Rubripirellula tenax: one gene and its partner. The protein of the gene in region 1 interacts with the protein of each later gene in a pairwise test. Links are inferred from orthologs where the notes say so. Each region holds a gene or a part of one and is shown in the gene's direction. Other genes may lie near its edges.

Region 1 (16,515 bases):
CATCGACGTTGGTAAGGGTGGGGTCGGCGCCGAGTTCGTGAAGTAGCTCAAGCAACGGAAGGTCAGCCGTTTTCGCTGCCATTAAGAAAGGCGTCGCGCCCTTTCGATTCAATTTTGCTCGACCACCTTGCCCGTTTTCAAGCTTCGCGTTGATATCCGCGCCGGCTGAAACGATTGCACGAACGAACTGCAAGCTGTTGACCGACCCGGATCCTCGTGGTGAAGGATCGCCTTCCACGTTGTCGCCACGATCGGTTTTCCTGACCCAAGTCAAAGCATGCAATGGCGTATAACCGCTGCGTTGATCATTCGGATCGGCGCCTCGCTCTACCAACCATAGTGCAAGTTCAAAATGTCCACTTTCAACCGCAAGCATCAAGGCGGATGTTCCTTTTCGCGGATTCCTTCCCGACGAATTCTTCGGATCCATGACATCGTTGACGTCCACGCCGGCTTCGATCAATCGCTGGCAGGCTTCCAAACGACCTTCCCGAGCGGCAAACAGATTGGCGGTAAACCCTTGGCTGGTCCGAACGTGAACGTCGGCGCCGGCTTCGATCAGTGCGTCAACGACGTCGGTATTCCCCTCGGCCGCCGCCCACATCAGCGCCGTTTGGCCTTTGCGCTCGGTGTGATTCAGTTTTGCACCGTGCCCGATCAATGCCTCAACGATCGGCCGCGAACCCACGCGAGCTGCGGTTAACAATGGCGATTCGCCGCCAGCAACTTCCTTGTTCGCATCAGCGCCATTCTTCAACATCGCCACCGCGATATCTCGATTCCCGTTCGAGCATGCGATCCAAAGTGGTGTGATCCCGTAAACGTTGGGCACGTCAAGGTCAGCGCCTTCGCCGATCGCCTTCTCAACGTCGGCAAGGTTTTCCGACTGTGCTGCACGATGCAATCGTAGGTCAACGACCTGGCCATCGATTGCCAACACCGAATTCATCGCGATACACAAACCAAGCACGATGAACAAACTGAAGCACTTCATCGATTCGACCTTCGGCATCACGGATTTTACAGACTGACAGGATCGAATAGATCTTCGACGGTACCATCGCTATCGGCGAATGAATCCAGTGGTACACCGACTTTGTTCAGCAACGTCAAATGCAAGTTCGCCAGCGGGGTGGGCGTCTCGTATCGGATATGTCGACCACCACGCATGTTGCCTGCTGCACCACCGGCCACCACGATCGGCAAATTCGTGTGATCGTGAGCGTCCGAGTCGCCCATTCCGCTGCCATACAAATACAGCGTGTGGTCCAACAGCGATCCGCCCGCTTCGGGTGTCGCCTTCAACTTTTCCAAGAACTCGGCAAACAACGAGATGTGGAAACGATTGACTTTGGCAATCTTTTCCAGCTTTTCCGGATCGTTGCCGTGGTGGGTGATCGGATGGTGAGGATCCGGGACGCCGATTTCTGGGTACGTTCGCGTACTGGCTTCGCGAGCTAGTTGGAACGAAACCACTCGGGTGATGTCGCCTTGGAACGCCAACAATTGTAAATCGAACATCAGCCGCGCGTGGTCGGCGTACTGCGCCGGCACACCCACCGGACGATCCAAGTCGGGAAGCGGATTGTCCTTGGCCGACTGCTCAGCTTTCGAGATGCGTCGTTCGACTTCGCGAACGCTTTCCAAGTAGCCGTCGATCTTGTTTCGATCCGAGGGGCCGACAGCTTTCTTCAGTCGCTTTATTTCATCAGTCACCGAATCGAGCAGGCTGGCTCGTTTCTTCAACACGGCTTGCCTTTGCTCGGGCGTGCCGCCGTCGCCAAAGAGTGTCTCGAATACGATTCGCGGGTGTGCCTCGCTGGGAAGCGGTGTTGTCGGTGACGACCACGACAAGTTGTTTTGGTAAACGCACGCGTAGCCGTTGTCGCATTGGCCGACCGTCGACAACAAATCCATCGACAACTCAAGCGACGGTAGCGTCGTTTGATGTCCGATTTGCTTGGCCGCAATCTGGTCGACCGTAGTGCCCAATCGATAGTCGGTGCTCTCGGTACGTTTCGCACGAGCGGCACTTAGGAACGCTGCATTTGACGTGGCATGCGAACCGGGGTACGCGTTCTGTAGATCCATGCCGGTAACGACAGTGACTTGATCTTTCACTGAATCGAGCGGCATCAGCGATGGCGACAGCGTTTCCAGCGTGTCGCCCTGCGGAATCCATTGGGCCGGATTGAATCCCATCGGAATGTAGATGTAACCAATCCGCCGCAGATGCTCGGCAGCCGCCGGCGTCGCGGCTGTCGCCTTCATCGATGGAATCATCGCGTCCAGCAGCGGCAACGCAAACGCGGCGCCCGCACCACGCAGCACCGTTCGTCGGGACAGAGCCTTTTGAGGAATCATCATGGAGCACTCCGGTGGGTGAACACATCGCTGGAGACGATGGCCGATATGAGTGAAGAAAACCGATAATCCGATTCTGCAGCTTCGCCTACGATCGCTCGGACCGTCGGACCAATCTCGGGCTCGATCCCGCGTCCTAACGCGAACGTCAAAAGCTTTTCAGTCATCGTGGTCACGAACATGTCGGGACGCGCCAGTATACCCGCTTCGAGCTCGTCGATTCCACCGATCGTTGCCCCATCGGGCAACGTTCCCGCCGAATCAATGGGCAACTCGCCGTCAAAATCGCGCCATCGCCCCACGGCGTCGAAGTTTTCGAGCGAAAATCCGACCGGATCCATCAAATCATGACAGCTGGCGCACGCCGGATCGGCACGATGCTGGGCCAGTCGATCGCGGACGCTGGTCGCGGCCAGCGTCGATTTCTCTTTTAAGTTGGGCACATTCGCAGGTGGCGGTGGTGGGGCCGTCCCGAGGATGTTCTTCAGGATCCAATGGCCGCGAATCGTCGGCGACGTTCGTGTCGCATATGACGTCACGGTCAAGATGCTGCCGTGACGCAGCAGTCCGCCTCGAATGCTGTCAGCCGGCAAATCGACATTTCGAAAATGGCTGCCGAGGACACCGCTGATTCCATAGTGCTTGGCAAGCCGTTCATTCAAGAAAGCGGACTCCGTCGCGATCAGGTCCATCACGCTGCGATCGCTCGCAACGATATCGCGGAACAGCGACTCGGTTTCACCCCGAAACGCTTGCCGCAAATTGTCATCGAAATCGGGGAACAATCGCAAATCGGGCGTGATGGAATCGAGATTTCGCAAGTACAACCACTGGGCCGCAAAGTTCGTGGTCAGCGACACGGATCGATCATCCATAAGCATCCGCCGAACCTGCTCGGACAGCGTTGCCGGTTCATGCAGTTGGTTCGTTTCGGCGAGTGCCAACAGTTCCTCGTCCGGTGAACTGCTCCACAAAAAGAACGATATTCGCGACGCCAGTTCAACGTCCGTGATCCGATAGGCTTCGCCGCTGATCGCGTTGTCCGGATCCGACTCGATCCGAAATAGGAAGTTGGGATTGATCAGAACCGACGTCAAAGCCAACTCGATTCCCGCGTCAAAACCGCCCTCACGTTCGCCTTCGACATAGAAATGCATCGGCGAGCTCAGGTCTTCGTCGGTGACGGGACGCCGGTATGCCAACCGTGCGATGGAGCCGATGATTTGTCGTGCGCAAGCAAATCGTTCAGACTCGGTAGCGTTGGCCGCCGGACGGCACTGAAAAATTCTTGCTTGGCTATCCGACATCCCTTCGGACGGCAATGCTTCCAACGGTCCGACAATGGACACTTGGAATAGCGCCGGTTCGCTTCGAGGATGACGATGGCGATTGTAGCTGGCGTCGAACGGTTGGCGTTTGGTTTGCGCCAACGACGTGCCCTTGCTGGGGAACGTCACGCCGACGCGGTGAGTCCCACCAACCACATCGATCCTCGTCCGTAGATGCGAATCGACATGGGTGAAGTCCTTGCGACCGGGCGGTGGTTTGACCGCAAACTGATGAATGCGTTCGTCGTCAAGCAACACGTCGATATGATGTGGTTCGGTCAAACCTTCGACCATTTCGTCGCGATCGCGAGTCAAACGGAGTTCGATTTCGTACGAACCGGATGCAGAAAAGTGGTAATCGAAAGCCGTTCCGCCACGCGTTCCAAGCGGCAAGCCCTCGACGTGCGACGACTGGGTACGATCGGCCGGCACGCGAATCGTCGTTCCGATCGGGCCGGAATCGGTTCGACCGACTGCAGAGCGAGCGATCGACTGTGCGGCCGACAAATAGCGACTCATCAACATCGGCGACAACTCGCCCACGGTGATGTTGTCGAACCCGTGACTCGATTCGTCGGGCGGCAACATCGTGGAGGCATCGATCGGCAGCGAAAGCAGATCGCGAATCACGTTCTGGTACTCGGTGCGCGTCAATCGTCGCAGCGATTCGGTGCGACCGGGATTCGGAAAATCCTGGTGCCGTTGTTTCAACAGCTTCGCCATCGATTGGGTCGCATCCTGGTACTCCAACTCGCTCGGTCGTTCGCCGTCGGGTGGAGGCATTTGACGGCTGGCGGTGCGTCGCAAGACGGCTTCCCACGTTCGATGGTCAAATTCATCTTTTCCGAATGTCGCGGAAGAAAAGTCGAACGACTCTAGATCCAGCCCGGCGACGCTGTCAGCGGAATTGTGGCAGTCCAAACAGTGTTGTGCGACGAACGCGTCGACCTGTGAAGCGAGCGGTGTAAGGTCAGCCCCATTGGCAACTATGCAAGCGGATGCCACGCAAAGAGAAACACAGGACATCGCTAACAGAAACGATCGCATTACCGATCGAACACAGATTGTCTTCATGAAGGGATCAACCATCGGGAACGTCGAGGGGAGATTGCTTGGCAAAAGGTGGGAAAGGAGCGTCGGATTGGCGGGGGCAGTGGCACGGCAAGTCGCCGATGTGCTGATTTGATTCTTGCCCGAAGGCCGAATGGACGTGTCTGTTCCACACCAGGATAGACGTTTGGCCGACTCATCGGCAGCTTTCGGGGCAAAATAGTCTTCGAAAACTACCCGCCTGCCCGCTGGCGCGACAGATGGGCGAGGCAGCGGCGAATCACAATCGACGACCGACCGTATCGATGTCAAGCGCGGCGTCGGTTGGCGATGGCTTGTTCGTAAACGGACTCGATTTCTTCCGCCGCCGAAACGGTGATGGACAAGTCCTGTAGCAACCCGTCGTCGAGGGCATAGATCCATCCGTGGATTGCCAACTTTTGGCCTCGTCGCCAAGCGTCGCGAACAATAGTCGTTCTGCACACATTCATAGCTTGTTCGATCACGTTGAATTCACACAACTTGTTGACGCGATCTTTGGGAGATTCGATTGCGTCCAATTCCCTTTGATGCAACATCGAGACGTCTTGAATATGCCGCAGCCAGTTTTCGATCAGACCCAATTCTTTGTGAAAGAGCGCCGCGCCAACGCCGCCGCACCCGTAGTGGCCACAAATGATGATGTGCTCGACTTCAAGCACTTGGACCGCGTATTGCATGACCGACAAACAATTCAGATCGGTGTGAACGACCAAGTTGGCGACGTTGCGATGAACAAACAGATCACCTGGCCGCAATCCAACGATTTGATTGGCGGGAACGCGTGAATCGGAACACCCAATCCACAAGTAGTCGGGTTTCTGGTTCTTCGAAAGAATTTCGAAAAACGATGGATCCGTCTCCGCAATATTCCGAGACCAAGCCTTGTTGTTTTCGAGAAGATGTTTGAGATGCAGCACAGTCAATGTTCCAAACGTGAAAACCAGTCTTTCTTATGCTGGTAAAGTATCCACGATCGGACTGGCCAACGCCACACGTTTTTGGCGTGAGGCAATGCTTCATCGAGAATCCGTTATTTCGCCCCGGATAACGCGATGCTGAGCTATGCTCCATTTAGATGGACCAATTTAGACATTGGCTCAATCTTTGTTGCGGCGAACCTCGATTCCATTGCTCAAGGCTGTCGTTCCTGCGGTGGTTCTCGCAATGGCAAAGGCGATTGCACGTTCCTCATCAGACTCAACATGTCCTATCAAACGAAGACCTTTTTCGTCGATTCGACAACTGATGTGGTGCAAATTGTTGCGACGCAGCGACGCGATGATTTTTTCGCAGAGCGGATCAACTTCGGATGATTCTGACATGGCCTCGATAGGGGTACAAAATGGTGGAACTTAGGAAGGTGCGCGCTTGGCTTACTTTTTCCGCATGAGGCCGGAGGGCGGAACGACATCACATAGACGCGCCAACCCAATAACGACAACAGCACAAAATTCAATCAGTTCAGCCGCAATAGCTCTGTTGACAATCCGAAAGCGTAGGTGCCTTTGCAAAGTCTTTGAGCCATCACCGAAGTCTATCCCTATTTCCCCACTTGTGCCGAAGATCTCACTCGATTAGCACCGGTTGTCCGACATTATCGCCAATCAACTGTACGCAAACCAACCGCTCTAGCCGCTTGGCCAAGTTTTCGCCCCCTACCCGAAGGAGTAAATCGCCTCGATGAATGGCGGCGCTTGTATACGAATCTACACCGATCCGATACTTCGCGATTTGTTCAAAACGCTCGCCGATGCGAAATACGTGCAAGTCTCCGTCCAAATTCGGCACCAACGCCACGTCGCCGATCGCCACCGGTGATGCGCTGAAGTTGCCGCCGATGCGTTTTTTCCAATGCAGTTCACCGGTCGCGGCGTCCCAGCAGAATCCGATACCGTCGTCACTGACGGCGACCAAAAAACCTCCTTGGCTGAGCAACGACGGTTCATAGATTTTGGTCTCGTTTGACCAGACGCGTTCTCCATCCGCGGTCAAGCACACGGTTTCCTCATCGGGAAAACCGCCGCTGGCGAAGATCCGTTCGTCGGCCGCAATCACAGTTCCGCATGTTGCTTTTGAAATACACGCGGTCCGCCACAACAATTCACCGGTTGCCGGATCGTAACTGGTGACGGCTCCGTCGCCGCTGATCAACAATTGATCACGACCACCAACATTGGCGACGGTGGGGCTGGAGTAGCTGTCGGTATCGCCTCGCTTGATGCGCCACGCAACTTCCCCCGTTTCGGTGTCGAGCGCCGCGATGTAACCGCCGCCAGAGTTGTCCGCCGAAACGATGACGAGCGACTGATAGAGGATCGGCGAAGGGGCGTATCCGAATCGCGATACAAACATGCCGACCTTTGTCTGCCAAACTTCTTCGCCGTTCATGTCCAATGCCGTAGCGAAAATGGATTGGGAGTTGAAGAAGGTGACGTAAAGTCGCTTGCCGTCGCTGGCGATGGTCGAATTTGCGTTGGTCGCTTTCTTGTGAACTTCGCGATCCGTTGGAAAGTTACCCTGGTGAATCAGCTTGTCGAATCGGACTTCACCCGTCTCGCGGTCGAAGCACAATACCCGCTGCTGTTGTTCTTCGTCGAGCGCGGTCGCCAAGTAAACGGCGTCACCAACCACGATCGGCGAACTGTGTCCACGGCCGGGCACGTCGCTGGTCCAGATCACTTTGGCCGACTCGGGCCATTGGAACCCATCACCCGGGATCGACGCCGCATCGCGGACGACGCCATCGTGTTGGGAGCCACGCCACGATGGCCAATCCTGGGGACTCAATTCGGACGCCATGTCCTTGATGGCGACGCCGCTTTGTTTGGCGGACACCACGTCGACCTCGTAACTGGGGCGACATCCGGCGGAAAATACTGATCCAGCGAGCACGAGAATCGTTGTCCAGTGAGAAAAACCTAGTGATTGCATGATTGCCTATCCGTATCCGAAATTTGTCGTCGTGAGCCGCCGATTGTGATTGTTTTAACAGTTCCCGATTGGTCCACCTTACCAGCCTTCGTCGATTTCCTAGAATCATTGCTCGGCGTCTACCGTTTCGCGGTTCGCCCAACCCGTCCTCCTTGGCCTTTTGAATTGGTTCCGACGTTCTATGCCCCGTTACAACCCCGCCGAAATTGAACCTCGCTGGCAAGCTTTCTGGGAATCTGATCGCACTTTCGCCACGCCGGACATGCCCGTTGCCGGGCCCGACGGTACGATCAAAAAACGATATGTGCTGGACATGTTCCCCTATCCTAGCGGCGATGGGTTACACGTCGGTCACCCCGAAGGTTACACGGCGACGGACATCACATCGCGTTTCTGGCGTGCCCGCGGTGAAAGCGTGCTGCACCCGATGGGCTTTGACGCCTTCGGATTGCCGGCCGAAGAGCATGCGATCAAAACGGGTGAACATCCGCGAATCCAAACGCAACGAAACATCGATAACTTCACGCGTCAACTGAAGATGCTGGGTTTCAGCTATGACTGGGACCGAGTGCTAGCGACGACGGACGAAAACTACTTCAAGTGGACCCAGTTCATCTTCTTAGAACTGTATGACACCTGGTTCGATGCCGAGCAACAAAAGGGGCGGCCGATTGCCGAGTTGCCGATACCTGCCGACGTGTCGGCGAAAGGCGACGATGCCGTCCACCATTATCGTGATGCGAATCGCTTGGCTTACGAAAGTGACGCGCTAGTCAATTGGTGTCCCAAACTGGGAACCGTATTAGCCAACGAAGAGGTCCAAGACGGCAAGAGCGAAGTTGGTGGCCATCCCGTCAAACGGATCCCGCTTCGCCAATGGATGCTGAGGATCACGTCCTATGCGGAACGCTTGCTCGACGGGCTGGATGATTTGGAATGGCCGCTCGGCATCAAAAAATTGCAGCAGGATTGGATCGGCCGAAGCACCGGCGCCGAAGTCGACTTTGCCGTCGGTGACGAGCGACTGCGTGTCTACACAACAAGACCTGACACACTGTTCGGCGCAACATACATGGTGATCGCACCGGAACACGCGATGGTCCAGAGCTTGACGACGGCCCAGCAGCGCGACGCGGTGACGGCGTACTGTGAAAAGGCATCGTTCAAGAGCGACCGGGAACGCACCGAAGGCGACAAGGTAAAAACCGGTGTGTTTACGGGCAGCAACGCCATCAACCCGGTCACGGGAAGTCCGATTCCGATCTGGATCGCCGACTATGTCTTGGCGGGCTACGGAACGGGCGCGATCATGGCGGTGCCGGCGCACGACGTCCGTGACTTTGAGTTCGCGAAGCAATTCGATCTGCCGATCATCCAAGTCGTCGAGCCTCCCAAGACCGACCCAGACTACGACGCATACGTTTCCGGCGAAAAATGCTTTGCTGGCCACGGAATCGCCATCAATAGCGGCCGTTTCGATGGCATGAAAACCGAAAACGTAAAATCTGAAATCACGGAATGGTTGACCCAGGAGGGCACCGGCGTTGAAGCCGTCAACTACAAGCTGCGAGACTGGTTGTTCAGTCGCCAACGATTTTGGGGCGAACCGTTCCCGATTTTGCATGAAGTCGACGACGCGGGGAGACCGACGGGGCGAAAACGCGGGGTGCCGGTGGAGCAATTGCCGGTTCGGCTGCCGGAACTCGAGGACTTCAAACCGCACGGTCGTCCGGAACCGCCGTTGGCGAAAGCAGCCGACGATTGGTTGTTCGTCAACATTGACGGCAAACGCTATCGACGTGAAACCAACACGATGCCGCAATGGGCCGGATCATGTTGGTATTACCTCCGCTATATCGACAACAAAAACGATTCGGCGCTGATTGATCCGGAGAAAGAGAAAGCATGGATGCCGGTCGATTTGTATGTCGGAGGCGCCGAGCATGCGGTGCTGCACTTGTTGTATTCGCGGTTCTGGCACAAGGTGCTGTTCGACCGAGGACACGTGTCGACCGCGGAACCGTTCGGTCGACTCGTCAACCAAGGCATGATTCTGGGCGAAGTCGAGTACACGGGATACGAAGACGAAGCGGGCAATCCTGTTTCGGCAAATGAAGTTCGTCGCGATGCCGACGGTAACTTGTCCGGCAAGTCGGGCGAAACACTTGTCGCGAAAACGCTTCAAGATGAAGACGTCGACAAGAAGGGCGACGGGTTCGTGTTGAAGTCAGATGCGTCGATCCGAATCGAAAGCCGCGCGCACAAGATGTCTAAGAGTCGCGGCAATGTGGTCAACCCGGATGTGATCGTCCGCGAGTATGGTGCGGACTCGCTTCGTCTTTACGAGATGTTCATGGGGCCGTTGGAGGCAACCAAGCCATGGGCAATGACCGGCGTCGGTGGGGTCCGTAACTTTTTGGATCGCGTTTGGCGGATGGTCGTCGATCAAGATTCTGATGACGATGTGCTCAGTCCGGGGCTGACGGACGCAGCATGTGACGAAGGCCAAAACCGGATGCTCAACGCGACGATCAAACGCGTCACCGAAGATACTGAGAACATGCAGTACAACACCGCCATCGCGCGGATGATGGAGTTTACGAACTTCTTCACACGATCCGAGACTCGTCCGACCGATGCCATCAAGACGTTCTTGATCTTGCTGGCTCCGTATGCGCCGCACCTGTGCGAAGAGCTGCACCGACGTCTGGGCGGAACTGGATCGATCGCCAAACTCGATTGGCCGACGTGGGACGAAGCCGCTTTGGTGGAATCGAGTATCGAAGTGCCCGTTCAAATCAACGGCAAGATCAAAGCAAAGGTCAACATCGCGCCGGATGCCACGAAGGAAGCGCTGGCGGAAATGGCGTTGAACGATCCGAAGGTCAAAGAGTTGATCGAAGGCAAGACGATCGTCAAGCGAATCATTGTCCCTGGAAGACTTGTAAACTTAGTCATCAAATAGCAGCACCCTACGTGCCCCCGCAACGCCGCGGGCGGGGCTACCATCATCCCAATCATTGAACGCCCCGCCGGCAACGTCGCGGGTCCACGAAGAGAATCGAGAAAGCAAGTAGTATGAGTATCGGAATCGGAATTGTTGGTGTTGGCATGATCGCCAATTTTCACGCTCGTGCGGTCGCCGACGCGAAGGGTGCCCATTTGGTCGGCGCGACCAGTCGCAGACTGGAACCCACGGCTGAGTTTGCCGCAAAACACAACTGCAAACCGTTCGACTCGCTCGAAGCCATGCTGGCCGATCCCGAAGTGCAAGCGGTTTCGATTTGCGCGCCCAGCGGCGCGCACTTGGATCCTGCGATTGCCGCTGCGAAGGCAGGCAAACACGTGATCGTTGAAAAACCGCTTGAAGTCACCACCGAGCGTTGCGACCAAATCATTCGTGCCTGCGACGAAGCCGGCGTGCGATTGGCGGTCACCTTCCAAAGTCGCTTTCACGAATCAAGCCGCTTGATGAAGCAAGCCGTGGAAGCCGGTCGTTTCGGAAAGATCACAATGGGCGACGCCTATGTGAAGTGGTTCCGCAGCCAAGAGTACTACGACAGTGGCGCTTGGCGAGGCACCTGGCAGCTCGATGGTGGCGGCGCATTGATGAACCAAGCGATCCACTCCGTCGATTTGTTGCTTTGGCTGATGGGCCCCGTCGCCGAAGTCAGTGCGATGACGGCGACAATGACCCACGAGCGGATCGAAGTCGAAGACGTTGCCGTCGCCACGCTGAAATTCGCAAACGGCGCACTCGGTGTGATCGAAGCCACGACGACCGCTTACCCCGGTTCGCTAAAACGCATCGAAATCAGCGGCAGTCACGGCACCGCGATCTTGGAAGAAGAGGATATCAAGCAGTGGCAATTTGCCGACGAAACGGACGAAGACGAAGCGGTGCGAAAAAGGATGGCGGGTAGAACGGAAACCGGCGGCGGAGCAGCGGATCCGGCCGCCATCGGACACCACGGCCACACCATGTTGTTTGAAGAAGTAATCGCTGCCATCAACGAAAAACGTCCTTCCGTTTTGGACGGACGCGAAGGTCGCCGTAGCGTGGAACTTATCCGCGCAATCTATGACAGTGCGAAGACCGGAAAGATCATCAAGCTGGCCTAAGCAAAGCCGCGATCATTTTTTTGCGACAAAACTAACGCCCAAAATCGCGATCACCATGCCGCCGATATGTTGGATCGACGTCGGTTCGCCGAGAATTCCGATCGCCAATCCCATCGTCAACACGGGACCGACCGACCCGATCACCGTCGTTCGCGTCGCACCGATCCGCACGATCGCTTCGTTGATCATGAAGCTGGGTAATACCGTGCAAACGAACGCCAGAACGAAACCATAGACGTAAACAATCGGATTGACGTTTAGGACGCTGGCGATTGGGTCTGTGATTGCGAAATGGACTCCGACAAAAAACGTCGATCCGATCATCGCCAAGCTGGTGAATTCGCGACTTCCGATCCGCTGCATCGTTGGCTTTGCAAACAAGATGTAAAACGAGTAGCTCAGTGCCGCTCCGACGACCAGTGCGACGCCGAAACGCACATCACTGCTGCTGGTCAACGCTTGTTCCTGGCCGTACATCATGACGACGCCGAAATAGCAAAGAGCGATCGCAGCAATGATCCGACGATCGATTTTTTCGCCCAAGAACAACCACGCCAATAGCGCAACCATGGCGGGATAGGTGAACAGGGTCAACCGTTCCAGTTGTGCCGAGATATACTCGAGCCCGCTCAGGTCTAGGTACGAGGCCAGATAGTATCCCAGAAAACCGAGCCCCAACGACCGAACCAAGTCGGATGTAGCAATCGGTTTTCGATCGGCACGCGAACGGAGCGACCAGAACACGAAAACATAAAACGGCAACGCCAAAAACATCCTAAGCGTCAACAGTAACGTTGCCCCGACGCCTTCGGCGAACGCCAACTTAATGAAGATGGACTTCAATGCGAACAAGAACGTGCCAACGATGGCCAGCACGACTCCCGAGCGAAACCGAATGGCGCTTTCACCATGATTGTTCGTTTCACCATCGGTCGGTTCGGTCACGTTGACTGCTTTTGTGAGAAAGGGCACCCTGGATGCACAGCGGGGCGCGGCGCATCTCCGTCACGACTCGGATTGCCGTCGCAAGGTTCACGTGATGACGCTTTCTAACGGATCGTCACCGTGACTGGAGCCACGAAGTTGCGGCAGCGAAGTCTCCGTTTCGAATCCATTCTGCAACGCGATCGAGATCACTCTTGCTTGCCGTTCCACTACGACGAAGGCGAAGCAGTTGCCCGGGCAATTGCAACGAAGCCGAGTCGGCGGTCGGTCCCTTCAGTACGCTTTGCAGGTATCGCAGGTCGCGGTCGCCGAACTCTTCGCTCGGTTCGATCACGGTTCCTTCGCCCCAATCGTTCCAAGTAGCGATTTGGATGATTGCCGGGTGCATCGCCTGAGCGATGCGAAGAGTCTCTCGAAACGTTTTGCCAGCTTCATCTTCGATGTTGGGATAGCTGTCTCGCACTTTTGCGATTCCGTAGGCATCGACGAAACGCGGAAACACGACGGGAATTGCCGCTTCCCAAGCAGTCGCGTCACGCACGAACCGATCGACCGCCTCCATCGCCAGCCCCGGGATTGGCCAATCGAACGCGCCCGTAGCACCGTCGCGTCGATGATGTTCGCTGAAATATGCGATCGGGAACTCAAGTCCGCTAACACACTGCGTCCACTGTTCATTGGAAAGCCCTGCATTGCCAAACGATAACATCACGGGTTTTCCGTTGATTCGAACATGATTCTTTTTCGGAAACCAATGTTCGTTTAGCCAACGAATTTCCGATGCTACGTGCTTAACGCGATCGGAGTCTTTGACAATTCCTTTCTCGACCAACGGTACCAGCGTTTGGTCTTCGTAGCAGATTGAAAACTTCATTCCGATCTGGTCGGCATACTCGATCAGCTTCGTGGTGTTGCGGTGAAGCATCGGATAGTCGTAACAGTCTTGCAGCCCGTACCAATCGACGATGATGCCGTCGATGCCAGCGACACTCATCAGCAGCAAATGGTATTCGATCACGTCTTCGTTACTGGAATCGTACGGACCGATGGCGGGGTAGTACACCGACGCAAGTGACCGTTTTCCGTCGATAATCTGTTCAGGATCGAAGTGATTCATCGTCCAGTGATAGCCCCACTCAGGGCTGGTCGGTTTTGCAACGAACCATGGCATGTAGTGGGCTAGGACTAACGGACGAACCGGTGCCATCGGTTCGTCAGCACTGGCAATCGAAAACAGATATGCGAAGGCGACGCACAAGGCGGTGAATCGTTTCATTCGCATTTGTCCTGCAGAGTGTCAGTTGATTCTATTTTCGAACGCTCGGAATCCTGTGCATGCGTTTGCGCCGAACGACTGTGTTGAGTCCGGGAATCTGGACGGAGGACCGCAATGCAGTCCGCCCGGAACCAAACGTATCCCAGCCCAATCGTGGCAAGGCAGTATATCGCAACAAGTCCCGGATGCACTCCGGCCGCCATCATCCGCGGCGTATCAAGTAATCGGTCTCCCGTGATCCACGCCAGCATCAAGTAGCCGCCGTTTGCGATCAGGCAGAAGTCGGCGACGAACCAAACCGCACGCACCGATACGATTGCGGCGACGCAAAGTGGAAAAATCGCTCCGACCAGCGGTCCCGCCCACAGCGTCAATCGCGGGTGGGGATCAGGACTGTGTAGAGAGTAGGGCAATCGCCACGGCGCAAGATCGTAGTCCACCAGCGTTGCGCCGCCGCACCATCCGCCAAGGATGTGCCCGAATTCATGAGTAAGCAGCATCACAACCCACGACACGGCCAGCAGTGCAACGAGGGTTGTGATTCTAGACTTCATCTGCTCGTTCAATCGATGTGCGCTACAGACCCGATGCCGCGTCTTCATCAACGTAGAACGTTAAATCGGTCGCATCAATAAAGGACGCAGGGTAAGTCTTGAAGAGGCCAGTTTTCTTCACCACGTCGACTAAGACTCCCTTCTTGTTCGCCCCAGTGATCAAGAAAACCACTTTCTTGGCATGATTGATCACGGGCCCCGTCAACGTGATCCGCTTCTGTCCCGAAGTCGGATGCGTCGCAACCTCGCAAACGTCCGACGACGTCAAGAATTCCATCTGATGCGGGAAGATCGAAGCGGTGTGCCCGTCGTCGCCCATTCCCAAGACGACAAGGTCGAATTGGGGAACGCCGTCGCTATCTTTTCGAACGAAGCGATCGATTTCATCCGCGTAGCGAGTACGCTCGTCATCCGGATTCGATTCACCGTGGACGCGGTGGAGTTGATCGGCGGGCAGATCAACCTTGCTAAGGAAGATGTCGTTGGCGACGCCGAAGTTGCTGTCGCTATCCGATGGCGGAACGCAGCGTTCATCGACCCAGAACAACCGGACTCGTGACCAATCGATTTCGCCGGCGAATTCACCCGCCCATCGCTCGAATAACAAGCGTGGTGTGCTGCCTCCCGACAGGGCGACGGTCACGATCGGTTGCGACTGGTCACCGAGCCACTGGGCAAAGTCGTTCGCGAACGAGTCGGCGAGTGTCGCGGGGTCAGAGAACTTTTGAATCTTTGCGTTCATGAAAAAACGTATTGAGGTTGACGTTGCGACACACGATGACGCGAGTCGACTAAAATTTAAGGATTGATGACGGCGATCGATTAGAACATGTGGAAGCCGATTTGCGCACCCGCATTCGCACTGGGCGAGTTTGGACGGCGTGGTGGATCGAGTGTGCTTGGACAAGGAAAAATGATGATGCGTTTTGCGTGCAGTCCGGCTATTGCTTTGGGACTTTTGTGTTTGGTCGGAATCCGCGTCCAATCGGCCGATTCGCACCCCAACGTGCTGCTGATTTGCGTCGACGATCTGCGACCCGAATTGAAGTGTTTCGGGGCGGAGTACATTCATTCGCCGAACATCGACGAACTGGCTCGTTCCAGCCGCTTGTTCGGTCGGCACTATGTGCAGGCGCCGACCTGTGGGGCATCCCGCTACGCGATGTTGACGGGTTGCTACGGAGGTGCATCGAACGAAGCGATTGCCGACCGCGCTAAAACGATCGCGGTGGGTGACTCCGTTCCCGATTCGATGCCCGAGTGGTTTCGGCAACACGGGTACACGACGGTTTCTGTGGGCAAGGTTTCCCATTACCCGGGCGGGCGGATGGGGCCAGATTGGGACGACGATGCGAAGTTGGAAATGCCGGACTCTTGGGATCGGCATCTCTTGCCGGCCGGACCCTGGCAACACCCACGGGGATCCATGCATGGACTGGCCCATGGCGAAATCCGCAACGACCCGGGAGCCATGGATGTGATGCAGTCCGTTGACGGGGACGACTCGATCTATCCCGACGGCTTGATTGTCGACGAGTCACTTCGGCAATTGGATCAACTGGCTAGCGACAATGAAAAACCATTCTTTTTAGCGGTGGGAATCATTCGTCCTCATTTGCCCTTCGGTGCGCCGGCAAAGTACATGCTGCCATACGAAGACGTCGAACTGCCGACGATTCCGCATCCCATGAAACCCAGCGGAACAACCACCTGGCACGGATCCGGCGAATTCATGCGTTACAACCGCTGGGGGCGTGACCCTAACACGGACCCCGAGTTCGCTGATGAAGTGCGTCGTCACTACGCTGCCTGCGTCACGTACGCCGATGCCAGCGTCGGACGAGTACTTTCGAAACTGCGAGAAACCGGCGCGGACGCCAACACGGTCGTTGTGCTGTGGGGC
Region 2 (16,163 bases), on another replicon or contig:
CGCAATTCGTCGTGCCAAGATCGATCCCGACGACGAACCGCGAGGCCGTTTCGTCGGGTGCGTTGGTTTCAGGCGAGGCGTGCGGTTTGGGCAAGATAATCGACGGTGTCAACGGGATTCGGGTCGGCAAAGCTGCGACGACGTACTTTAGTCACCCTCGCGGGTATTGAATTCCATTTTCCATTGGTCATCGCTACGAGACGCATGACACCAAAGTTCAAACATCCCCAACTCGGTGACTCGGCTGACGAAACGCACGGGGACGAATCGTTCGTCCCCCTTGGGGTCGCTGGTCGATTCGCTGGTCAACGTCAACTCGATCGGTTGGCCTTCGACCAACTCGTCCGGCGTCCATCGATCGAGCGTCTTTCCGACAGTATCGTCGCTACGCATGGAAGACGAAAAGAAGCGGAAGCGTGCAGACTGACCAACGACCAATCCGACTTCTCCGCCCGGCACTGCCGCCTCGGAACCTTCCTCCATCCCTTGTGCCGCAACGCACAAAGCTCGCATCGGTCTTGGGGCGCCGGGAATCGCCAATCCGGCCGTTTCGATCCCGATGTAGTAGGACCTGGCCGTTCCACCACGGATGCGAATTCCGCCGCACCGTTTCGACCAACCGTAATAAGTTGCTCCGACTGCGACGGCATTGTCCAGACCGTCCGACGTGCCCAACAACGTGGGTGCAGACGGACACCAACTCTCAACGACTTGTCGCATCCGCTGCTGTAACGTTTTGCTGCGGAACACGCCGCCGTTGAAGATCAAATGTGTCGGCGCGGATGCCTTGTCCGCATGGTCCGCCAAGAACGCGGCAACGTGTTTCGTGATCGACGGATCGGCTTCGTACGGCAACCCGATGTCTTGGAAACCCGAAACAACATTGCGTTGGGGCCGATCGTCCTTTCCACAGTTCGGAAAGAAGCCGTCCACAACCAGGCTGCGTGCCTCGTCCCCGGTCACGCGAGTGGAGATCGTGTTGCCGATCAGCGAACTGCCACGGCCCAAAATCGAAATCGTATGTTCTTCGGGTCCGTCCGCGGTAAGCAACTGCTCCTTCGCGTCACGACACGCGTGCCAAAGCGAAACGCTTTGCCAAGGGTCAAGATCGTGGCCTTCGGTTTGCAGTTTCGTCGCAACATGGTGAGCGAGCGCCAAGTCCATATTGTCGCCGCCCAACAACAGGTGGTTTCCAACGGCCAATCGGCGCAAGTTCAAATCGCCGTCGCTCTGCTCGACGCTCACCAGCGTCAAGTCCGTCGTCCCACCGCCAACGTCGACGACCAGCAACACATCGCCTGCCGACATTTGCTTTCGCCAATCGACCGCGTGATCGGCCAACCAGTGATAGACGGCGGCTTGCGGCTCTTCCAACAAGACAAAGTCCGCGGGCAAACCGGCCGCGACGGCGGCTTGTCGCGTCAGTTCACGTGCGGCCGGATCGAACGACGCTGGGACCGTCAAAACGACCTGTTGATCGGCGATCGGAGCGTCGGGATGCGCGTCGTGCCAAGCCGCGACCAAGTGCGACAAAAATCGCTGCGTGCAGTCACTCGCCGAAACCTTGGTGACTTCGTCGGGCGATTGCCATGGCAGAACAGCTTCGGTGCTGCCCGTTCGGCCGTTGCACAGCCAGCTCTTCGCCGCAACAACAACGCGCTGCGGATTCTCGGCCGATTGCTGACGCGCGTAGTGACCGGCAACGCCCTGCGACGGATCCTGGACCAATGGCGTTTTCAACGACTCGATCTCGCCGTCACGCGGCAGGTACAAAAACGAGGGCAGCGAATTTCTCGCCTCGATTTGACCGGGGCCGACCAATTGGGGAATCGGAAGCAGCCTAAGCTCTGGTGCAGAATATTGTTTCTTGACGCTACTCGAGTCCGGAATCGGCGCATACGCGATCACCGAGTTTGTCGTACCTAGGTCAATGCCAACGGTAAAGCGAGACGTCATCAAAGGTTCCAGATTCGTTGGTTACTAGTTCGCTTGAACTTGCACGGGCGCGATCACGTTAGCGTCGTTCTCGTTTCCCGTCCAAGTCGGCAGCGCGACTTTCGTAGCCACCCAGCCGTGGTGAATCACTTTGCCCGAGGTACCGCTGGATTCGCCAACCCATTGATACCGCATCGGCGACGAATCACTCGCGACGTCAATGTTGGTTCCGTCAGCGGCTTCGACGAGGGGTTGAATATCGAACAGTCGTTTCAAAACGCCACCACTCTGTTCCAGACACGGACGAGCGGCTGCACCGACCTGAGCGTCGGAATACTTGCCAAGGTCTTCTTGCAGCAGATCCAGCAAGCGTGATTCCCGTTGCAACGTCGCCAGCAGCGTGACCGCCGAATCGCGGATGGGCTTCGCAGGGGCAGGTGCGGGTTGAGCGACCGGCGTGGGCGGGGCGATCGCAGGTGGCGCCGTTTTCCCGGCCAGCAAATCGGCAATGTCAGCGGACTTTTGAGCGTCAAACAGCGCTGAGGTGAAGGCTTTGATGGCGATGCCAAGTCCCATGAGTGTCTACCGTTGAAGTGCGAGGCGTGGTGGAGTCGTCAAGCTTGGCGATCACCGGTTCTGCGTCAACCGGGCGCAAAACCCCAGCGACGTCGTCGCTATCGTAGCTGCGGTTGCAAAAACAGAGAATCACCGCCACCGGGCCGACCGTCGCCAAGTTGCCAATTGTGCGTTTCGTGACGATTGTCCGGCCGGTGGTGTGGCGGCAACATCCGTTATCAATCCATTTTTCTATCGCCCGCAACAGAGACAACCGACGAAGTTGCCGCCAATTTCTCTTTCCTAATCCACTTGACCGTCAGTTGTGTTGTAGGTTTCCACCGTAAGCCAACCCCCCGGCGTGCGATTGCACACGATGGGCAGAACGGCTTCGTTCTCAGTACTTCAAACCAACGCGAATACACGGGCGCTAAGAGATGAGCCAGACAACGACCAAACGACGCAAGGCACTGGTTGATCCCGAAGTCCAAGGCGGCGTACTCCGCAAGATCGCTTTTCACTGGTTGGTGTTCTTTATCTGCAACGCCTTGGCGCTGATGATCTGGATTCGCCTGTTCGAACAACCCGATGTCGCGTGGGGAAAAACGTTCGGTGACACCATGCGGCGGTTCCTGCCGTTTTTCGTGATCACCTTGGCGTTGATCCCAGCATTCGTCTGGGACACGCTCAAGATGACGAACCGGTTTGCCGGTCCGATTCTTCGGCTGCGTGCCGCTCTGGCAGATGCCAGCGAAGGTCGCGCCGTCGCTCCCCTGCATTTCCGCAGCAACGACTTTTGGCGTGAAATCGCCAACAACTTCAACTCGTTGATGGACCGAAACGAAACGCTTGATCCCAATGCAAGCCCCATTCTTGATGACGTTGATGAAGCGAAGTAGTCCATTTCAGTTGCTGTGCCTACGTCCTTCGAGTTGATTGCCTTCATTTTGGTTCCGTGGATCATGTCCCATATTCCTTCAAGTCCTATTGTCCAACGGCGACGCCGATTTTCAACAAAGCGTCGCGGTGTCGCGGCGGTTGAGTTCGCGGTCTGCTTGCCAGTACTGGTGCTGTTGGTTTTTGGATCCATCGAAGCGGCGAGTTTCATTTTTCTGAAACAGTCGTTGAACGTAGCCGCGTACGAAGCCATTCGCGAATCGATTCGTGTCGGCAGCGACAATGCTGCCGGCGAAAACCGCGCCATCAACATTTTGTCAGCCCGGAACGTGAACGACTTCGTCGTCAGTTTCCCCAACGGCGAAGCCCTTGATGCTGATCGTGGTGACGAAGTTGTCGTCGAAGTGAGCGCCCCCACGTCGACCAATAGCCCTCTCGCTGGCCAGTTCGTGGCCAATCGAGTTTTGACTGCCCGCATTGTGATGGTAAAAGAGTAAACACCCTGATGAACACAACTCGTCTCCTCAACACGTCTCTATTTGCCCGCCCAACCCGCCGTGGATGTGATCGTCGCGGTGCCATGCTAGTTCTGATCGTCGTCATGATGATTGGGTTCATGGTCGCCGTCGCTTTCTCCGTCGACGTCGCGCAAATGCACCTGTCTCGAACAGAACTGCGGTCGGCAACCGACGCAGCATCCAAGGCAGCGGCTGCACGTTTGGCCGAAACGCTCGACCAAAACCAAGCGATTGCCGAAGGACAACGAATCGCAGCCGCGAACACCGTCAACGGTGAACCGTTGTTGTTGGACGGCGGTGACTTCACCTTCGGACGCAGCGACATCCAACCCAGCGGGAAATTCGCCTTTTCGCAAGGCGGTTCGCCGCAAAACAGCGTCGCGGTCAACGGCCGGCGAACGACCGGTTCTCTTTCGGGCCCCGTTCCATTGTTCTTTGGAAACATATTCGGCGTCAACTTCTTTGAACCGGTTAGCAACGCGACCGCAACCTACATCGAACGTGACATCGTGTTGGTGGTTGACCGCAGCGGTTCGATGAGGGGACAAAAGTTCGCAGATTTGCAAACAGCGATCGACACGTTCATCACCACGCTCGATGGTACGCCCGTCGATGAGAAAGTGGGGCTCGCTTCGTACAGCCAATTCGCATCCGAAGACGTTGCGTTGACGGAAGACTTGACCCAGATCAGCAGTGGAATGGCAGCCCTTAGCGTCGGCGGACTCACCAGCATTTCACGCGGCATTCAAGCCGGTGCAAACGTGATGGCGGGAAGCGCGGGAACGCAATTCGTCGAACAGACGTACATCGTCATGACGGACGGTATCCACAACACCGCTGCCGAACCACGAATCATCGCCTCATCGCTAGCTGCTCCAAACGTAACCATTCACACGATCACATTCGGCATTGACGCGGACCAACCGCGAATGCGTGAAGTCGCGTTGATCGGCGGCGGACGTCACTTCCACGCCGATACCGGTTTGCAATTGATCGAAGTCTATCGCGAAATCGCGTTGACGCTCAGCACGATCATGACCGAGTAACCTAAGCAAGAACACCGGATCATCACTATGAAACGCTCTTCAAAATCGAATCAACGCCGAGGCACCACCGCAGTCGAATTTGCGATGGTGGCACCGCTGTTGTTCTTGTTCTTTTTTGCGGCAATGGAGTTTGTCCGCGTCGCGATGATTCGCCATACCGCCGACAACGCCGTATACGAAGGATGCCGGATCGGAATCATTCCCGGTGCGACAAACGCGGAAATTCGAACCGAGACCCTTCGCATCATGAGCTCGCTCGGGGTCAACAATGTCACTTTGAACGTGACACCGGCATTGATCGATGACCGAACCGACGAAGTCACCGTGCAAATCGAAATCCCCCTGGATTCCAACAGCTACGTGCCCAACAAATTCGTCGCCGGACGGTCGATCGTCCGCGAACTGACGCTCCGCCGTGAAGGCAACCGATAGCCGTTGAAACGGATCAGTCGAAGACTAACAGCCGACGGTCGTCGCGTCCCACTTTTTGCGGTCGCGCGACGTCTGGCCCAATTCATGCCAGTATTCCACGCGATCGTCGTCTGGTAACCAACAAAGAAAAACAGGCCGGCGGTTCAATTGCGCCGGAAAGTCGACGGATCCATCAAAAGGCTCGTGGGCTTCGACACCGAACGACGCCAGCTCGTCTTGGTACGACTTCAACTGATTGACGTCCTGGGCCAGCGAATCTCGCATATCCGACACCTCATCGAGGTATGCCTGACCGTTGAAGGTCTCGGGCAACGCGTCGATGGCACGCAGCTGCTCCTTCTGGGTGGCTACAGATGCGCTCAATCGTGCAAGATCACGAACGATTCGACGGACCAACGGCAGCGTCTTTGTGGCGCGAGCGGGGGTGTAGGAAATCGACTGAAGTGGATTTCCGTCGTTCGAGTCGTGGGTCTGATTGATGGCGCGAACCATGGGAATACCTTTTCCAAAGGGAGAAGAGGCGATCTCAACTGTGTAAGTGTTATGACGAGTCAAACCGTCAAACGGTTCCGGTTTGCAAACAGAATGAAGTCACCGTCCAACGGAACAAACTCTACGCACATCCGCTCCACGGACCACCAACAAAACATTTTCGGCGCCAAAACGCCGTGAAACTGTCCAATTGAAAGCATTTCCGCACGGTTTTAGCGATTCTGTGTCAAAACGGCCGTGGGAAGGGCAAAATTTATCACTTGTCAAGGCGGGATTCCTTGACGCGCCCAAATTTTGACCTAGAGTTGCAAGTGTCGGAAACAGCGAATACGCACGGAAAGAATTCGCGGGCACAACCGGCCTACGTAGCGGTGAAGCAGGAATCAGGGTCGATTCTAGAATCCTGCACGACATCGGAAATGTAGGCACGCACGAGAAACAAAAAATTGGGCCGGTTAAGGTAAAGGACGGAACATGCTGGTTTTATCAAGAAAAAAGAACGAAAGTATCGTCATCAACAACGACATCAAGATCGTTGTTGTTGAAATCCGTGGTGACAAGGTTCGGCTGGGTGTGGAAGCACCCCGTGAAGTGCCGGTTCACCGCCGCGAAGTCTATGACGCGATCCAGCGAAGTCTGGAAGCGGGTGAGTTGACCGTCGAGTCAACTGATACGCCCGTTGAATCGGGCGATGCCCCTATTGAATCATAGTTGAACGTCGATCGGCGCTTCCCAAAAGGAGCGTCGTTTGCGTTCCTTTCGGCGAGCGGGGTTGTTCAGTCGATTGCGTGAAAATAATTAGCGAAGTCGCGTTCCTGCGACGCTGATTTTCACCATCTGTTGTTCCTCAGCAAGAATTTCTAGCGGGCGGCCATCACCGCCTTGACGGGTTCGCCGTCACTTCGCTACAACGGTGCCCACAAGGACATTTGGAGCCGAATCATTGGCCCGCAACTGTCGTTGTTACATTGACGGTCCCTTCGTCTAGTGGTCTAGGACACTGCCCTTTCACGGCGGCAACACGGGTTCGAACCCCGTAGGGATCATCTCTGTTTCGGCTCTCACGTCGAAACACAAAAAGCTCGCTATATGCGAGCTTTTTTTATGCGCCGTGGACACGTACGTTAGCCACCGTCACCTGCTTTCGGTTGTATCGCAAATGTGAGAAAATTCAGAAACGTTGCCAACTCGGCACGCAACTCGACTTTTCTACGAAGTGAACCAAACCACCATGGCTACTTCTGCTGCGAAGCGTATCGAACAATTGCGTGGCGAGATTCGCCGCCTCGACCATCTCTATTACGTCGAGGCGACACCCGAGGTTTCAGACCTTGCATACGATCGGCTGCTTGAGGAACTCAAGGAACTTGAGGCCGCGAATCCTCAGTTCGCGTCGCCCGATTCACCAACGCAGCGCGTCGGCGACGCCCCCGTCGATCACTTGGTTCAAGTTCCACACTCCGTGCCGATGTTGTCGATCGATAATACGTACAGCCGCGAGGAACTGAAGTCCTATTTTGATCGAACCGAAAAGCTGCTCGACGGCGAACCCATCGAATGGGTGATGGAATACAAAATCGACGGCGTCGCCGGATCGATCCGGTACGAAGGCGGCGCGATGACATTGGCCCTGACGCGTGGCAACGGCGATGTTGGCGATGACATCACGCACAACATTCGCACGATCCGAGATCTGCCGTTGGCAATGGTCGGGCAAAAGATCCCGCCGGTGATCGAAGTTCGCGGCGAAGTTTACATGACCAACGCCGACTTGGCCGACCTGAATCTGCGGCAAGCCCAATCCGGTGAAGAACCCTACAAAAACACCCGCAACGTAACGGCCGGAACAATCAGGTTGCTGGATCCGGCAATCGCGGCACAGCGAAAGCTGCGATTTTTCTGTCACGGCGTGGGACAAACCGACGGACTGAAAGCAAAAACACACATCGAATTTTTGCGTGAAGTTGGACAATTGGGTATTCCGCCCACTCCCGACGTGCAACTGTTCCCAAATTCTGCGGCCGCACTGGAAGCCGTGGCCGCGCTCGAAGAAGAAATGCCCGAGTTGCCATTCGAAGTCGACGGGATTGTTTTCAAGGTCAACGACTTCAACCAACGCGATCGACTGGGAATGCGAAGCAAGAGCCCACGCTGGTTGATCGCTTACAAATTCGAACGCTACGAAGCGTCGACCATCCTGACCTCGATCACCGTCCAAGTCGGTAAAACGGGAACCATCACCCCGGTCGCCAATTTGACTCCGGTCGATATTGCCGACACCACTGTATCCCGCGCTTCGTTGCACAACGCCGATGAAATCGAACGGCTTGACGTCCGCGAGGGCGATACCGTGATCGTCGAAAAAGCGGGAAAGATCATTCCGAAAGTGGTCCGCGTCGAAAAGCATCTTCGCAAAACCGATCTGCCGAAATGGACATTCCCGACGGAATGCCCACAGTGCGAATCGGAACTGGTGCGTGATGAAGGCGGCGTCTACATCCGCTGTCCCAATCCATCGTGCCCGGCCCAATTGCGCCAACGTTTGGTCTACTTTGGAAGCCGGACCGGCATGGATATTGATGGACTCGGCGAAGAAGTCGTTGATTTGTTGATGAGCCATCGATTGATCGAAGGCTATGCCGACCTCTACCGCCTGAACGTCGATCAAGTAGCAGCGCTGGCATGGCCCAAACAGCGTAAGGGCAAAGACGGCGCGATGATCGATGTTCTCTTCGGTCAACTCAACGCGGAAGCCTTGATTCGCGGTATCGATGCCAGCCGTGATCGTGGATTGGCGCGCGTGCTGTCGTCCATTTCGATTCGTCACGTGGGGCCGCGTGTCGCCAAGCTGATTTCTCGAGTCCACTTCACGATCGGTAAGTTGATGGACGCGTCGATCGATGATCTGGCGTCGATACACGAAATAGGCGATCGAATCGCCAAGAGTGTCGTCGAATTTTGCAGTAGTCCAACCGGCAGGCAACTTTTCGCGGACCTTGAAACGGTGGGCGTCAAGCTGTCCGACCCCGAGCCAGAGAAGATCGAAGGCAGTCCCATCGTGGGCAAGTCGGTCGTGGTGACCGGCACGCTGAAACAGTTCAAGCGGGACGAGATCAAAGGGTTGATCGAAAAACTCGGTGGCCGGGCATCATCGAGCGTCAGCAAAAAGACAGACTTCCTCTTAGCCGGCGAAAAAGCGGGCAGCAAGTTGGAAAAGGCGGAAAAACTAGGCGTGAAGATCATCACCGAAGATGAGTTTCAAGCAATGCTCGACAATGCGTCGAGCGACTCCGAATCAGTCTAACGGAATCGCAACAAGCCGCTCAGCCATCTCGATGCTCGGCCGACGATCGAAACCGGCGCCGCATCGATTCGTGTCGTTGCCATCGCCCCGGTGATTAGCGGTGCGTTGTCAGCTTTTCCCAGCTCGACACGGACCACGTACGAGGTCTCCAGAGGGTTCTGGGACCGAGCCGCTCGCACGTCATCGCGTCGATCGGCGTTCTGAATCTCGTCCCATTCGCTGTGTGCGATTTCGACGACGGTTCCGGAAAATTTCTCGGAAGGCATTGTCTCCAGGACCATCTTCACTTTCGCTCCCACAGCGATTCGTTCGACCTGGCTCTGTTGCAAAACAATCTCCGCATCCCAAGCGTCATCGCCAAGGATCGTCATTAATTCATGCCCCGATTCCAAGTAACAGCGGTCGTTCTTCGCATCCGTCGGAAAACCGGACCAACTGATCAAGCGGTTTTCGACGGCCGATTGAGAATCGAACGCGCGGTGGGGTGCCGCGATCAACCTGCCACTGCTAGTTGCCTTGATCGCCAAACCGCTGCGACGTTGCGAATGAGTTGCAAGCTGCGCCGTCAGGTCTTGCAACAGTGATTCCTGCATCGGCAATTCGTTTGCAATTTCCGGCACATCGAAGGCGGCACGCTTCATCGATTCGACCATCAATGTCTGACTCTTGTGCCGACCCTGAATCCTTTGGAATTGCATTTCAATGTCAGAGTTTTCCAGTCTCGCAATCACCTCACCTTGTTGCACGGCGTCGCCGGGGCGTTTTTCTAGAACGCTTAGAGTGCCCGCGGTCGCGACGTAAATCGGCGTTTCGTTGCGCGGAACAATCTTGGCTGTCGACGAGACGCCCGACGGCAGCGGGACGAACGAAAACGCGACCAACGCAGCGGTAAGTGCGGTGGTGATCATCAATCGGTTCATGCGAATGTTTTTTCGGCGTGCGGGATTTCGAAAGAATTTGAAGGGGCCACGGAGCGTCGCGAACAACATTCCCCCTGCGGCGAACGCACATAGCACTCGGCCGACCGACTCGAGGCCGTAGGGACGAAGCAACGTCGCCACCAACCATAGGATCGCCAGCGTCAGCGACCATCGATACACGAACGCCGCAACCGCATAGACGAGCAGACTAACGCGTTCGAAGCCGGACATCGGTTCATCGGTCAACTCATCAACACCGAACAACGCTCGGTTGGCGTGACCCGACAACAGACGACGTGACTTTTCACCCAAATTGGGAACGTCCACCAAGTCGGACAAAACGAAATATCCGTCGTAGCGAAGCAGCGGGTTTGCGTTGAACAGTACTGTGCTGACGCTGCAGACCAACATCACATTCATGGCGACGTAGTGGACCATTCCCGGCGCCGTCGAGGCCCAAACCAACGTCGCAATCGATGCCAAGAAGACTTCCGTAGCGATGCCCGCCAATCCGACGGCCGCGCGCTGAAAACGACTGGGCAGCATCCATGAATCGGACGTGTCGCAGTAGAGCGCCGGTGTAAACACCAACAGCATCGGCCCGATCTGGTGACACTCGCCGCCGAAGTGTTTGCACATGATGGCATGTCCTAGCTCGTGCAGCACCTTCGTAACGCCAATCACGCACGCCAACACCAGCATGGCTTCCAAACGAATCCAACTCCCCATCGCCGGGAATTGCGCCGCAAACGTATCGAAGTGAATCACGAAAACGGCTGCAGCCAAAGCAAGCGTTAACAGGAACGCGGCTGTGCCGAATCGACCCAAAAACGGTCGCACCAAGGGATACAGTCGCTTGAGCAGCGGTTCGGGATCGACCCCCGGGAATCGAATGAATAGCAAGCCGGATAGATGGCCGATCCATTTTTGACGAATCTCTTTTTGCGCACGTTCGCGAAGCCGATCGCCCTGGAGCGCGACATCCGAAATCGTCAGACTGATTTGGTGAAAGCGAAAGACCAGTTGGTTCAACTCGGCCGTCGTGACTTTCTGTGGACGATAGGCGTCCTCGTAAGCCAAGCGAATCTCTTCCAGCGTTCGCTCGCCATCCAGTTGCTCCAGCACAAAGTACTCATCCGGTCGAAGGCGATGGTACTTCATCGCGATTGGATCCTTGACCACGACCGCCGATTCATGCTTGTGTGTGGTCCGGACGACCTTCAAATCCAACCGCCTGCGTACGTTCAACCGATGGCCCGCGGAAGTGGGTTTCGTTGGCGTGGGCGGAACGGGACGAAGTTGGTTCAAAACAGTCCCTAGAAGTAGAACAAGACGTTGCGATGGACAAAGTCAAAGACGTCGCCGAACCAACTCCTCAAGATCGATCGTCGACCACAAGCAATCTTTGCCGTCACATCGGCGCCGCTGCGCATTTCGCTCGCATTGAATGAATCAAATCGAACGACGTTTTCGGGATCCATGTGGATCACCGCCGCCGCGTCGACGACCTGTTGTCCGGTATCGTCCATTCGCGAAGCGGTAGCGATTTCCTCAAGCGATGCTGAAAAAGTCGATTCGGGCAGGGTTGCAACCGCGAACTCGATCGGCAACTGCGGGTTCGATTTGGAAGCCTCGATCACGGTTCCAGCATCACGATCAGGAACCTTCAGCTTTAAAGTCCAGGGTCCGGTTGGGTCGACGACCGAGACAAGAAGGTTGCCGCGGCCGATCGGGCGGTCAGCCAATCGTCGGGACAATTGCCATCCGACGACCTGGCCGGAAATTGGGCTCGTGATCTGAAGTTCTTTTTGTTGAGCTGCCAATATCGTGCGTTGACCTCGAAGGTTGGCCAGTTCACTTTCCACTTGCATCAACTCGATGGCCATGCGACCGGACTGGCTCGGATCTGATTCGCCGCTCAGTCGGACCGCTTCGATGGACGCCAATCGCGATATCGCCGTTTGGATCTCGCCCCACAACGCTTCGGCGCGGCTTTCTAAGTCTGCGTTCTCGAGCGCAACCAACACGTCGCCTGCTTGTACATATTGGCCATCGTTCACCAAGACATTCTTGACAGTGCCGTCGATGGTTGCGAACACATCGCGTCGGTGACTCGGTTCGGCGGTACCACTGACGACGACATGGTGCGTGACGTTGATCAGAACAGATGCCGTTGCCATCGACGCAAGTGCGATCAATGCAGCGACAACCCACGGCAATCGCCCATTGCCAATCAGCTTTCCAACACCCTTCCACAATCCAAGCCCAAAAACGCTTTGATGTTCCAACGAGTTTCGCAGCGCCAACGTCGCTTCGCTGGCAACGATGTTCATCGGTAACGTGACAGACGCGGGAACGTCGCCGCCGAAGTACTCCAGCATGATGACGCCGATGCACGGGCCATCGCCTGAGAACGGATCGAAATCACCTGCTTCGACGCCATCGGCATCCTCACTCGGTACATGCAGCGGCAAGATGATTGCCGAGGTGACGGCAGTTTCGTCAAGATAGTCGTCCAGTGGCTGTTGAATCTGGGGCGGAATCAAGTCGCCGCCCGGCAATACCAGCGGCCGCGACATCACGACGGCAGCGTTCGTCAACCGTTCGACACAGCGAACTGCATTCCCTCGTTTATCCACGACCGTCACACCGCTAACCGCAGCAACGCGAAGTTTCGATCCCCGTCGTTTCAACACCGTTACGCGATCCGACCCGAGCAGCCGTCGTGATTCGTTCGCGATACGGAAGCATGTCGCATCAAGATCCAGGTCGAGGTGCAGTACACGCAAGGACCGATTGCCGGCAAGTCCGCGAGGCTCCTCTGGTGCAATCAGCTGTTGCGATTCGACCGTGTCGCTTGGTGCAGTGGTTGATCGCTTTCCTGATGCGACTGGAAACTGATCCACCAACGATCGTGCCGCTTCGCCATAGGTTTGCAAGAGCCGCAGGTCTTCGATCTGGGTGATTGCCGACGGTCGACTTCGCAGCGGGTATACCAACAACAGCGCCGCTCGCGATGGCGTCGCTGCCACTTCGATCCTCAGCCCACGTGCCATCGCATCACCGGCCGGAAACTCGATTGACTCGTTGTTCGAATCGGAATCCGTTTCGATCGGGATGTTGCAGGCCACGGGAGAACTGCTAGCCGACGCCAACAAACCCAGCAACTCGTCACGCGAAATCTGGGAGGACAGCGCCGGATCGGCAACCAACATCATCGGCGCCGACCAATGGGCGGCTTCAATGGCGACCAATCCGCATCGAAAGTTTTCGACGATCTCTGCCGCCAGACGTTTGTAAAAGTCAGTCCGGTCTTCCGCAACCTCCGCCATCGCGTGGACACGGTCCCATATCAGCGTCGACCCCGTCGCGGTCCCAGGCGGTCGCGTTGTCGGAGAAGTCTCGGTGGGCTCAGAAGAAGTGCTCAAGGCAGCGTCTGCGGCGGCGAGTGGAAAAGTGAAGCGGTTCGAACCGCCGAAAGTTCCTCACAAGCTACTCCCAGCCGTATCCAACCTTGCCACTAGAGTACCCCCCAGAGACGCCAAACTCAACAAATTGCGTCGAATGCGCAGTTTGTCGCGATTAAATTGGCCTGCCGACGCGGACCAAAACTGCTGCTGACCGGGCCAAATTGTATTGCACATGCTGACTTGACGAACGCCCATCACGACCTTGGGACCAAGCGTCTAGCGGGCCCCGTGCAACAGTTCATCGAATTTCAGTTCCAACTGCGTTTCGTTGACTTCGGCGCCGAGTTCGCGAAACATCTGGCTGGGACGAATATCACGGCTGTTTTGATATTTCTCACTGGAATAGCCTTCGCAAGTGCCCTCCAGGCCAAGGTAATAGATCTGACAAACCTCCATCCCCGCGTAGATCCGGACCGGCTGAACGCAATGCATTTCTAGTGTCCAGGTCCCGCAATATCCAGCGTCGCCCAGGCTGCCGCCCGGATTGATGAACAAACCCAATCGGCCCAACGAACTACGGCCCTGGATCATGGGAACCAAGCCGTGGGTTTCGGTGTACTCGACGGTCCGACCCAAAAACAGCTGGTTTGGCTGCAGCGTCAGCCCCTCTTCCGGGATCTCGATACGCCGATATCGGTTGGGCGATGCCGCGTCGAGAACGACTTCCTCATAGACCAACAACTCGTTGTGGAGCGACAAGTTGTAGCTATTCGGGTTGAGCCGAGCCTCGTCGAACGGTTCAATTCGTAGCGTATCGTTCTGGCGCCGCCGAATCTCATCACCTGAAAGAAGCATGATCGCCTAACTGGGGCTCGGGCTGGTCGGTTGGAAAGTTCCCGCATTGTCCGACATCGCGTTGGTCGAGTCAATCATTTACTCTCCCATCAATACCACAAGTCGACGTATATTGAGGCCGTTGCGACATCAGTTTCGGAATGATTGGAAAATCCTCTCAATCTGACGGCCCCGCCAACCCAATATCTAGACACCACCGCACGGAAAGAACCCAATGCAAATCGATAGCCCGAACCCATACGCCGTTTCCTCCATGGGCACGCCCGCTGCATTCGCGGCCGAGAATGAACGTTTAGGGTTCATCCGGAAGACGTACGCTCACATGACCGGCGCCATCCTGGCCTTGATCGCGATCGAAGCCGTGCTGTTTGCCGTCGTTCCTGCTGCGACGATGAACGCACTGGTCGGCCGCATGCTGGGCGGTTTTGGCTGGATGATTGTTCTCGGACTGTTCATGGGAGTCAGCTGGATTGCACGCAGATGGGCGAACAGCAGTACATCGAAGGGAATGCAGTACGCGGGCCTCAGTCTGTACGTTTTCGCCCAAGCAATCATCCTGCTGCCGATGTTGTATGTCTGCATTCGCGTCATGGGCGAACCCAATCTGCCCATCATGGCGGCTGCGATCACCGCGGTGTGCTTTGTCGGTCTGACCGCGTTCGTGTTCGTCACCGGCGCGGATTTGGCTAGTTGGGGCAAGTTTCTGGCGCTCGGCGGTTTTGTCGCAATGGGAGTCATTGTCGCCGGAATCGCGTTCGGCTTCTCGCTTGGCCTTTGGTTCAGCGGTTTGATGGTCGCGCTGGCATGTGGTTACATCCTCTACGACACGTCAAACATTCTGCATCACTACAACACATCGCAATATGTTGCTGCTTCGCTTGCCCTGTTCGCATCGGTTGTGTTGTTGTTCTGGTACGTGCTTCAATTGTTGATGGCTTTTTCCAGCAACGATTGATCGGCGGCTTGGACGACGCACACTGCGTTCGGTTTTCCTCACTGTCACCGCGAACCAACGTTTGCGGCCAGAAACCATGCGAAACTTGGAACCATGCACAACTTGGATGACATCACGAATCTGCCCGACGACTTCGACAGTCGCGTTTGCTTGTTCCCATTGCCAGAGTTGGTGCTCTTTCCTCACGCGATGCAACCGCTGCACGTTTTCGAGCCACGTTATACCGAGATGTTGGCCGAGTCTTTGGCGAGCGATCGATTGATTGCGATGGCTACCTTGACGGGCGGGATCGCGGCAATGCCCAACCAGAGTCCACCAATCGCGTCGACCGTTTGCATCGGACGAATTGTTTCGCATGCCGATCTTGGCGATGATCGCCACAACATTCTGTTGGTCGGGGCGAAACGTGCAAAGGTCGTTTCAGAACTCGATGCCGGCCGGACTTTTCGCATTGCTGAAGTCGACGTCAATGACGATATCTATCCGCCAATCGGTGCGGAACACAGGTTGGATTTAAAGCGAAGTCTGCTGGACGCGTTTGCCGAAATCATTCCGGCCAGCCAGAGTGTGCAACAAAACTTGCACGAATTGATGGCCGGACAAATGGGCCTTGGCCCAATCACTGACATCATCGCCTACACACTTCCATTTGAAGTCGAAGCGAAATTGCAACTTCTTGCCGAGCCTGACGTTGATGCACGGGCACGATCCCTTGTGCGGTTGCTGCGAAAAGGCGCCGTGAAATTGCATTCGCTATCACACGAAGAACAGTCGTTCAAAAACGATGATCCCAACGACGAAAAGTTTCCGCCAAAGTTCAGCCTGAACTGAACCAAGACTGCTC

Evidence for each region.
Region 2: the proteins of leuS (region 1) and ligA interact in binary tests that used the Escherichia coli proteins (3 or more experiments, as listed by UniProt). The link is inferred for Rubripirellula tenax from one-to-one orthologs.

Annotation. Positions count from the first base shown.
Region 1 is NZ_SJPW01000006.1:572,396-588,910, reverse strand. What follows is about bases 7,564-10,880. They hold leuS (leucine--tRNA ligase), read left to right. Parts: upstream 7,564-7,896; coding sequence 7,897-10,680; downstream 10,681-10,880. Other genes in these bases: Poly51_RS23000 (Gfo/Idh/MocA family protein), read left to right, coding at 10,794-10,880; Poly51_RS23010 (PQQ-binding-like beta-propeller repeat protein), read right to left, coding at 7,564-7,619. Outside these bases: Poly51_RS23035 (ankyrin repeat domain-containing protein), read right to left, coding at 1-994; Poly51_RS23030 (DUF1552 domain-containing protein), read right to left, coding at 1,021-2,367; Poly51_RS23025 (DUF1592 domain-containing protein), read right to left, coding at 2,364-4,781; can (carbonate dehydratase), read right to left, coding at 5,051-5,701; more of Poly51_RS23010, read right to left, coding at 6,351-7,563; more of Poly51_RS23000, read left to right, coding at 10,881-11,837; Poly51_RS22995 (DMT family transporter), read right to left, coding at 11,850-12,782; Poly51_RS22990 (glycoside hydrolase family 71/99-like protein), read right to left, coding at 12,898-14,058; Poly51_RS22985 (hypothetical protein), read right to left, coding at 14,055-14,612; pgl (6-phosphogluconolactonase), read right to left, coding at 14,635-15,354; Poly51_RS22975 (sulfatase), read left to right, coding at 15,442-16,515.
Region 2 is NZ_SJPW01000012.1:32,074-48,236, forward strand. The notes cover bases 6,678-9,642. They hold ligA (NAD-dependent DNA ligase LigA), read left to right. Parts: upstream 6,678-7,106; coding sequence 7,107-9,179; downstream 9,180-9,642. Other genes in these bases: Poly51_RS29035 (M50 family metallopeptidase), read right to left, coding at 9,176-9,642. Also shown: Poly51_RS28980 (hsp70 family protein), read right to left, coding at 1-112; Poly51_RS28985 (Hsp70 family protein), read right to left, coding at 148-1,956; Poly51_RS28990 (DUF2760 domain-containing protein), read right to left, coding at 1,981-2,511; Poly51_RS28995 (hypothetical protein), read left to right, coding at 2,928-3,389; Poly51_RS29000 (TadE/TadG family type IV pilus assembly protein), read left to right, coding at 3,453-3,884; Poly51_RS29005 (vWA domain-containing protein), read left to right, coding at 3,968-4,951; Poly51_RS29010 (TadE/TadG family type IV pilus assembly protein), read left to right, coding at 4,979-5,383; Poly51_RS29015 (DUF2203 domain-containing protein), read right to left, coding at 5,408-5,875; carbon storage regulator CsrA, read left to right, coding at 6,350-6,586; more of Poly51_RS29035, read right to left, coding at 9,643-11,260; Poly51_RS29040 (efflux RND transporter periplasmic adaptor subunit), read right to left, coding at 11,416-13,527; dcd (dCTP deaminase), read right to left, coding at 13,786-14,364; Poly51_RS29050 (Bax inhibitor-1/YccA family protein), read left to right, coding at 14,579-15,319; Poly51_RS29055 (LON peptidase substrate-binding domain-containing protein), read left to right, coding at 15,413-16,150. UniProt on the Escherichia coli protein: DNA ligase that catalyzes the formation of phosphodiester linkages between 5'-phosphoryl and 3'-hydroxyl groups in double-stranded DNA using NAD as a coenzyme and as the energy source for the reaction.